DNA from 2 places in the Deinococcus fonticola genome. Region 1 is predicted to be linked to the other one. Evidence: riboswitches for the same ligand, from Rfam matches in the RefSeq annotation. Region 1 holds a riboswitch; the other holds the start of a gene.
The links. A riboswitch is a leader RNA that binds a small molecule or an ion and turns the genes downstream of it on or off. The one in region 1 is predicted to bind cyclic di-GMP.
Positions count from the first base shown of each region.

Region 2: linked by a shared signal. The riboswitch ahead of E5Z01_RS17245 (hypothetical protein) and the one ahead of E5Z01_RS02205 (hypothetical protein) in region 1 are both predicted to bind cyclic di-GMP.

Region 1 is NZ_SMMH01000002.1:178,910-182,775, forward strand. It holds gene E5Z01_RS02200 (DUF4357 domain-containing protein) at 1-130, shown strand, start outside; gene E5Z01_RS02205 (hypothetical protein) at 358-1,617, opposite strand; cyclic di-GMP riboswitch class I at 1,627-1,718, opposite strand; gene E5Z01_RS02210 (hypothetical protein) at 1,942-3,141, opposite strand; gene E5Z01_RS02215 (LCP family protein) at 3,189-3,866, opposite strand, start outside.
Region 2 is NZ_SMMH01000043.1:16,471-20,336, reverse strand. It holds gene E5Z01_RS19655 (hypothetical protein) at 1-177, opposite strand, end outside; gene E5Z01_RS17250 (GGDEF domain-containing protein) at 176-940, shown strand; cyclic di-GMP riboswitch class II at 1,175-1,259, shown strand; gene E5Z01_RS17245 (hypothetical protein) at 1,327-1,803, shown strand; gene E5Z01_RS17240 (hypothetical protein) at 1,898-2,440, shown strand; gene E5Z01_RS17235 (substrate-binding domain-containing protein) at 2,761-3,866, shown strand, end outside.

The sequences.
Region 1 (3,866 bases):
TGTTGAAGACCACAATTATACCTCACCGAGTAACGCAGCCTTTTATATTGCTGGACGTTCGTGTAGCGGCTGGGATTGCTGGAAAGATTCAAGTGGACAGCCAGCCAGCACTTATCGTAAGTCCAACTAAACCCTCGTTCCCCGTAAATTTCGTTCAACCTGAGGCTCAGGCGAACCGAGCAGTGCATCCGTTCCGCTGTGTGCTGGCGTGATTGCTCATCCGAGCCTTTGCGATGTAGGCGCCGAGTTATTTGGGTGGGGTGTGGGGATGATTTGCGCGGATGAAAAGTGAACCCGCTCCTGGTCGGGCGGGTGGCCTCGATAAGGAGCGGGTTGCTGGGCTTTCTGGGTTTAGGTTTACTGCACTTCGTACCAGTGGACGGCCAGGGTGGTCATGGAGCCGCTCACGGTAGAGCCGCTGAGCTTCAGGCCAGTGGGGCGACCAGCGAACAGGGGGAGCAGTTTGGTAGCGCTGTTGGGCAGTTGCACTTTCACCGTCTGGCCCTTTGTGGGGTTCATATTGATGACCTGCAGGTAACGGCGATTCTGGTAAGACCACAGGTGAGCCACGCCCTGGTTATTCGCAGTGGTGACGGTCAGGGGGGTGCGTTGGCCGTTCATGAGGACAGGAGCCAGCAACTTCACCTCGCCGGCCAGGGCTTTCAGTTCCGTGTTCAGGCCCTTGTAGCTGGCCAGGTCGTTGGTGGTGTCCAGGTAGGTGTAGTACAGGATGCCTTTCACGCCTGCGCCCAGCGCCTGGTTGGTCATGCTGTTCAGTTCGCGGGGCGTGGGGTAGCGCCCGTTTTTCCAGTGGAATGCCTGGAGGTTGGCGATGGGCAGGGTGCCTTTGGCGCTGGATTCCCGTACCAGTTGCTTCATGACCGGGTAAACGACATTCACGGGGTCACCACCGTCGATGGGGTAACTCTGGTTGCCGACGGCGTCGGCCCGACCGAAGTAAGCGGAATGGCTGTTCGCGAACGAGATCGCCATGCTGGTGTAAGTGAGGTGATTGCTGTCCAGAGTTTTCACGGCGTCGTGGCGTCTGAGCAGTTCTTCAGGAGTAATAAGGTTGTTGCAGTCGTCCGCGATCATCCAGCCCAGCACGGCGGGGTGGCTTTTCAGGGTGTTGATGGACGTGCTGTTGAAGTCCTCGACCATGAGTTTCATGCCGCGTGACTGGGCGGCGTCAAGCAGTTTGCGGTAACCCTCAAGGTCGCCTTCGGGATCAAACATGGTGGCGTTCATGGTGTTGAAGCCCAGATCGGCAATGGCGTTCATGTCGCGCATGCGCCGGGCTTCGTTGCCGGCCCATGACACGTGGTAGAAGCCCATGGGGAACATGGGTTGGCTATTCACCAGCAGGGTGCCGTCGGTGCGAACCTGCGCCGTGACAGGGCCACTGGTGGTGGCCGTCAGGGCCAGGGATTCCAGGGTGTTGGTGGCGGCGCTGACCTGTTCGGGCGTGGCCGTCGTTTCGGCGGCGCCGGATTCACTGCTGTTACTACCGGGCGTGGACACCGTGGGGCTGTTGACCGTCGGGGCAGGGGTGGGCGTGGTCGAGCAGCCTACCATCAGGAGTGCCAGGGTACCCAGCAAGAAACCAGTTTTTTTCATTGATCTTCCTTCGGAAACCCGGCCAACTTCTTGTCTGACAGACAGGAGAAGTCCCGTGGGCTTTGCGTCCCCTCCTCACGGAGGGTTTGCCTTTATCGAGAAGCGAAAAGTGAGGGCCAACTGATGTCAATCGCTGCCTACTCTGAAGCGCGCTGAACCGCAGCACACTCAAACACAGAGATTAACTGTTAATGAACCTAGCGCGCCTGTTCTGACGAAACTCCTACAACCAGGCTCTCATAAATGCATAACCTCACACCTTTCCCAACGAAGGTGAAAAAGCCTCTTTCTCTGGCAGGGCCAGGCAGGGTTACGCCACATGAATTACTTGACTTCGTAAATGGCGACTTGAAGGGGACGTAACCGTCCACTGACTTCCAGGCCGCGACGGTTCAGAGTCCGGCCCAGGGTGCTGATGGGCTTCCACTGAGTAGGGGGTTCAGGGAGCTTCAGGTTGACCAGGCGGTCGGCGGTGCGGCTGCTGTTCAGGGCCATTACAAAACCTTTCTTCTGGCCTTCCTGCGATTCGCCGCGCAGGTACACCACCAGCGGCTGGCTGCCGGTGCCGTCTTGCAGAGGCATCAGCTCGCCGCTCAGCAGGTAGGGGGCCAGGAAGCTCACTTCATGCGCCACACCTTGCAGGGTCGACCACATCACGGGTTCCTGGTTCAGGTCGACTTCTCTGGCACGGTAAGCGTAGTACACCACGCCTTTCATCCCCGCCATGATGGCCTGGTAGGTCATGTTGCGCAGTTCCACCGGACTGGGTTTACGCCGGCCCCACAGGAAGCTCTGAAGGTTGGCAATGGGCACGGTGCCTTTGAGGTGGGCACTCTGCACGGCGCTGCGCATCATGGGGTAGGTGACGCTGATGTCGTCATTCCCGATCGGGTAACTCTGGTTGCCGATCAGGTCGGCGGTGCTGAAGTAAGGAGTCTCGGGGCGGTTTTGCGCCACGGCCAGACTCAGGTAAGTCAGTTTGTTCGGGGTGGCCTTCTTGAACTGCTCGTTGCGGGCTTCGACTTGTTGCGGCGTGAGTTGCGCGTTCGCGTCGTCGGCAATTTTGAATCCGAGCAGGGCGGGGGAAGCGCTGATCTTGCGCCTGTTCTCGGGGGTCAGACCGTAAGGCATGACGAACACCCCGGATTCCTGTGCCTGCTTCAGGAAAGACTGGAAATTCGCGGCGTCCAGTTCGTTGATTCCTTCTGTAATCACGAAATTAAACCCGGCGCCGGCCAGGCGTGACAAGTCCTGCTGGCGGCGTTCCGGCGTACCGTTCCTTGCCCAGGACACGTGGTAGAAACCCAGTGGGAAGAACGGCTGGCCGTTGACCAGGATGGTACCGTCGGTGCGGTGGGTGGCAACGGTGGGGAGTCCTTTTTTCAATTGCGTTACCGCTTCCGGTACAGCTGCCGCCAGGGGATCTTGCTGCCGGAACAGGTTGCAGGCAGTCAGGCATCCCAGTGTCACCCCAGCCAGCAGGGCGGCAGGCAGCGGACAGGTGGCGTAAAAGGGCCGCTTCATCTCTCCGACCGTAGACCGGCCTCATGAGAGGGCAATCAGCGCCGTTCTCAGCGCAGCAACAGGTGCAGTCGGCGGCGTTCTTGGGGGGACACCAGGTAATACCACAGGCCACCGATCTTGCGGTTGACGCCCTGCACACTCACGGTTTGCTGGTGACTCAGCAGGTAGTCGTGTCGCTGGCGCAACTCCACCACTTCTGACGGCGAGAAGTTCGTGCGCAGGTGGTGTTGCAGTTGTCCCAGTACGCGGTTCAGCTCGTCCGGCGACAGTTGTCCCAGCGAACCCATCAGGCTGCGCAGCACTTCCTGCTGGCGGGTGTTGCGGCCCAGGTCCCCGCGCGGGTCTTGTTTACGCATGCGCGAGTAGGCCAAGGCCTGCTCACCGTTCAGTTTCACCTTGCCCGGTTCAAAGGACTGTCCGTCCAACTCGAAAGCGAAAGGGGGATTCACGGTGACACCGCCCACCAGATCGATAACCTGCTGAAAACCGCCCATGCTGATCTCCACGAACTTGTCCATGGGAATCCCCAGGAACTGCTCCACCGCCATGGTTTGCAGGGTGGCGCCGCCGATGGCGTAGGCCGCGTTGATTTTCTCCACTTCGTGTTCAGGAATCTGGGCGCGGGTGTCGCGGGGAATACTTAAAAAAGAAAGGACACGGGTTTTTGGGTCAAACGTCAAAACGACCAGTACGTCGGCCCGACCCTTATCCAATTCATTTTGATC
Region 2 (3,866 bases), on a different contig from region 1:
GCTACGACGTTGCAGCAGCCTCTGAGTGATGCCCAGCGCCTGGCCCTGCAGGTGTTGAACGTCTCGGCGGCGATCTACCAGCTCGGCAGTGGGGTGCTGGAATTCCTTGAAGGCCACTTGCTGGCGGCTGCCTGGAATGGGCTGGGCGCTGCCCCTGGTGGTGGTGTGGTGGGTCATGCACGCGGTCAAGACGCTGCCGCATGTGAACGTTTTGCATGTGCTGCTCAACACGCAGTTGCTGGTGGTGGTGCTGGCCTTCACCATGTTGCCGCAGCGCTGGGCCATCTGGTCAAGTGTCGTCAGTTACGCCGGGGTCGTGGTCAGCTTGCTGCTGCTGCAGGTCATGAACTGGCAGCTTGTTCTGGATCAGGCTTTTCTGTGCAGCCTGGTGGGTGGGCTGGCCGTGGCGGGGCATAAGGTGGGCGCCGCGCAGTCGTCGGCGGCGCATTACTTTGACCTGGCCCTGCGGGATCCGCTGACTAGACTTCCAAACCGTCGAATTGCTGGGATTGCTTTCGAGGCGTGGCGGCAGGAGGGACAGCCCCTGGCGCTGGAGGAAGCGGCGGTACTGCTTCTTGACCTTGACCACTTTAAGCGCGTGAATGACGAGTACGGTCACGCGACGGGGAACCTGGCCTTGCAGGTCGTAGCGCAGACCCTGAGTCATCACATCCAGGGTGAAGATTTCGTCTGTCGCTGGGGTGGTGAGGAATTCCTGATCATGTTCCGGCGCATGGAACCCGGTTCGGCGTTGAGACGGGCCACGGAAGTGATTCGGGCGGTGGAGGCGATCAGTCATCCACAATTGCCGCCGCTCACCGTGAGTGCGGGCCTGGCCATGTTGAGTGAATTCACGGACGAGAGGCAGTTTATGGCGCTCGTTGATCAGCGGTTATACGCCGCGAAGGAAGCCGGGCGAAATACCGTCGTTATGCGTTGACGGCATCTCTGGAATTCTCGCTCCTGGTCAAGGCAGATGATGAACTTCTGCAGCAGGGGCTTGTCCCAGAAACGAGGCCGGTTTCTGGACTTTCTGTGTCCGAGCAGGGGAGGGCCGAACAAACAAAGCGTGGGCAGGCAGGCCAAGAAAGATGAATTGACCTTAAGGTAGAAACAAGTGCGAACTGTGTGACATGCCTGAGCCTACATTGAGTCATCTTCGTTCCGCATCGTGTGAGCGAAGAGAAGCGTTGATCCCCGACCTGTAATCCGGGCACCTCGGTCGGGTGGAGCCAGTGGTGCGACCGGCTTTTCGTCGATCTGACCTGACTGCGTGCCAGGTGAGACCTGTTCAGGTCGTTGTTTAACGGCCAAGGAGATTCACACATGCCCAACCGTACATTCACTGCCCTGTCCCTGCTCGCCCTGTTGACCTTCCCCACGATCGCCCTGGGCGCAAGCAGCACTGCAGACGGATTCAACGGTGCCACCCTGTCCGTCACGGCGACAGGCACGGCTGCCGAACAGGTAAGCTTTGAAATTCCCTCGACCAGCATCACGCTCGACTCGAAGGCCGTTCGCCCGGGGGGCACCTTCACCGTGACGGTTCCGGTCACGAACACCACAGACCGTCAGATCAACGTGGTGGTCACGCCGAACAAGGATGGGGACGCGGCCGCCAGCCTGACGATCACTGGGCTCGGGACGGCCACAATCGATCCGGACGCTTCCTCGAACATCGTTTTCACCTTCAGTTTCGCCGAAACCATGACGAGCGCTGAGGCGGGCAAAGCGGTGGTTGTGACCTTCGATGTGAAGGCCACCGGAACTTACGACTCCGGCTCGGGGAACACGAGCTTCTAAGATGCGGCGTCCGCCTATGTGGGCGAGAGGGGGCCAGCTCTGCCTGGCCTCTTTTGCCATTGGCCTGGGTGGAGCCGGCGTCGGTCACGCGCAAATGAGCGCGCCAGCCATTACCGTCAGTCCGGCAACGGCTGCCTCCTCCGGGCCGCCTACCGTTCTGGCCCGCAAGGTGCTGGTGCAGCCTGAGCGCATTGAGATGCAGTTGCCCGTGGGCTATACCACGGGAACCCTGGTCTTTACGCTTTTCAGCGACGTGAATACCGAGGTGGTGGTCAGGCCCCTGGATAGTCGGCTTAAATTCAGAGGAGCCGGGAACAACCTGCTTCGCCTGAATGCCTACACGCTTCAGACCGCGAACTTTGTGGTGCTGGAAGCGCACCGGGGCGTCATCGAGCTGCTGAACACGCGCGGAGAAGTGATTGAAAAGGTTCGGTACACGGTCGTGCCGCACAAGGCAGTGAATCAGTCGGCCAACCTGAGTTACAACCCGTTCAGCGGCCAGGTGAGCGCCGGGTATTCGGTCTCGACGGTGCCGGCGTCGTCCCTGGCTCCGAACATCAGTGCTGGCGTCGGCATGGGCTACGACATTCAGAAAGGCCAGCTGGGGGGCAGCGTGTACCTGAATGTTCGCTGGTGACCAGCAGAGAGCCGGAGGGGACGCCAGCTCGGGTGGAGAATCCCCGGGTCAAAGTGCGGTGGGGCACAAGTAGGCGTGATGCCTGCCGATTAATCTCTGCGCTGGCGTCCCTTCCTGGCTGCGTCCGGCGGCCAGCCCATGAGCTTTTGTGGAAAAAGAATTAGAAACGGCGGGTACAGGTCGCCCAAGTCGAGGTAAGCGGTCTGCGTCTCAAAATCCCGTCCCTGCTGGATTTCCTGGGCCGTGAGTCGAGGAAAAAGGTTCGGAGAAAGAGTCATTTCTTATTGACGACTCGTCTTCTGTAATTTACTTTATCAGGTGTGGATTCCAGCCCGTACATCCTGCGTTCCCAGGTACGCGCCTGGCGGGAACGCGCCGGAATGCGCCCGGTCGAGCTGGCCAGACAGGTCGGCATCACCCGGCAGGCCCTGCACAGCATCGAGACTGGAGCCTATGTCCCCAACACCCTGATCGCGCTGCACCTTGCCCGCGTCCTGAACTGCCGGGTCGAAGACCTCTTCAGCCTGGGTGAACCACAGGTTCAGGCCACGCTGATCGGTCAGGCGCATCTGCCCAGCCGTGTCCGCCTGGCCCAGGTGCGGGAACGCTGGCTGGCCTTTCCCACGGGTGGACAGGGTGGCCTGACCGAGGCGGCCGACGGTCTTGCCACCGAAGAAGCGGGGCCAGAGGTTCGGGTGGAACTCTTCAGCGATCTGGAACTGGCCCGCCGCACCGCCGTGCTGGCCGGATGTGACCCCTCGTTTGCGCTGCTCGCCACGCATGTCTCAAGGCACCACCCGGACACCCGCATGCTGTTGAACCCGGTGTCCAGCAGGGCGGCCCTGCGAGCCCTGGAAAGAGGGGAAGCGCATGCTGCCGGAATTCACCTGTATGACGCCACCAGTGGGGTGTCCAACCTTCCTTTCGTGCGGCAGGCTTTTCCTGAACGTGACCTGCACCTGTTCACCCTCTGGTCGTGGGAGCAGGGGTTACAGGTCGCTGCCGGTAACCCGAAAGGGATTCAGGGGGTCGCTGATCTTCTGCGCCCGGAGGTGACCTTGCAGAACCGTGAAGCTGATGCCGGCAGCCGCGTGCTGCTGGACGCCTGGTTGGATGAGGCGAAGATCGACCAGAGGGACATTTCTGGTTACCAGAATGAAGTGAACACGCCTCTCGGGGCCGCGCAGCGCGTCGCCAGCGGGCAAGCCGATGTGGCCCCTGGCCCACGTTCCGCTGCCGTGGCGCTGGGGCTGGACTTCATCCCCCTGCAAGTCGAGCGCTTCGACCTGGTGGTGCCCGCCGAATTCGTAAACCATGCCGGCGTGCAGGCCATCCTGAACGTCGTGCAGCAAGTTGCCTTCCGCAGCGAACTGCGGGCGCTGGGCGGCTACGACCCCGCGCAGGCGGGCGAACTCTGGAAAACCAC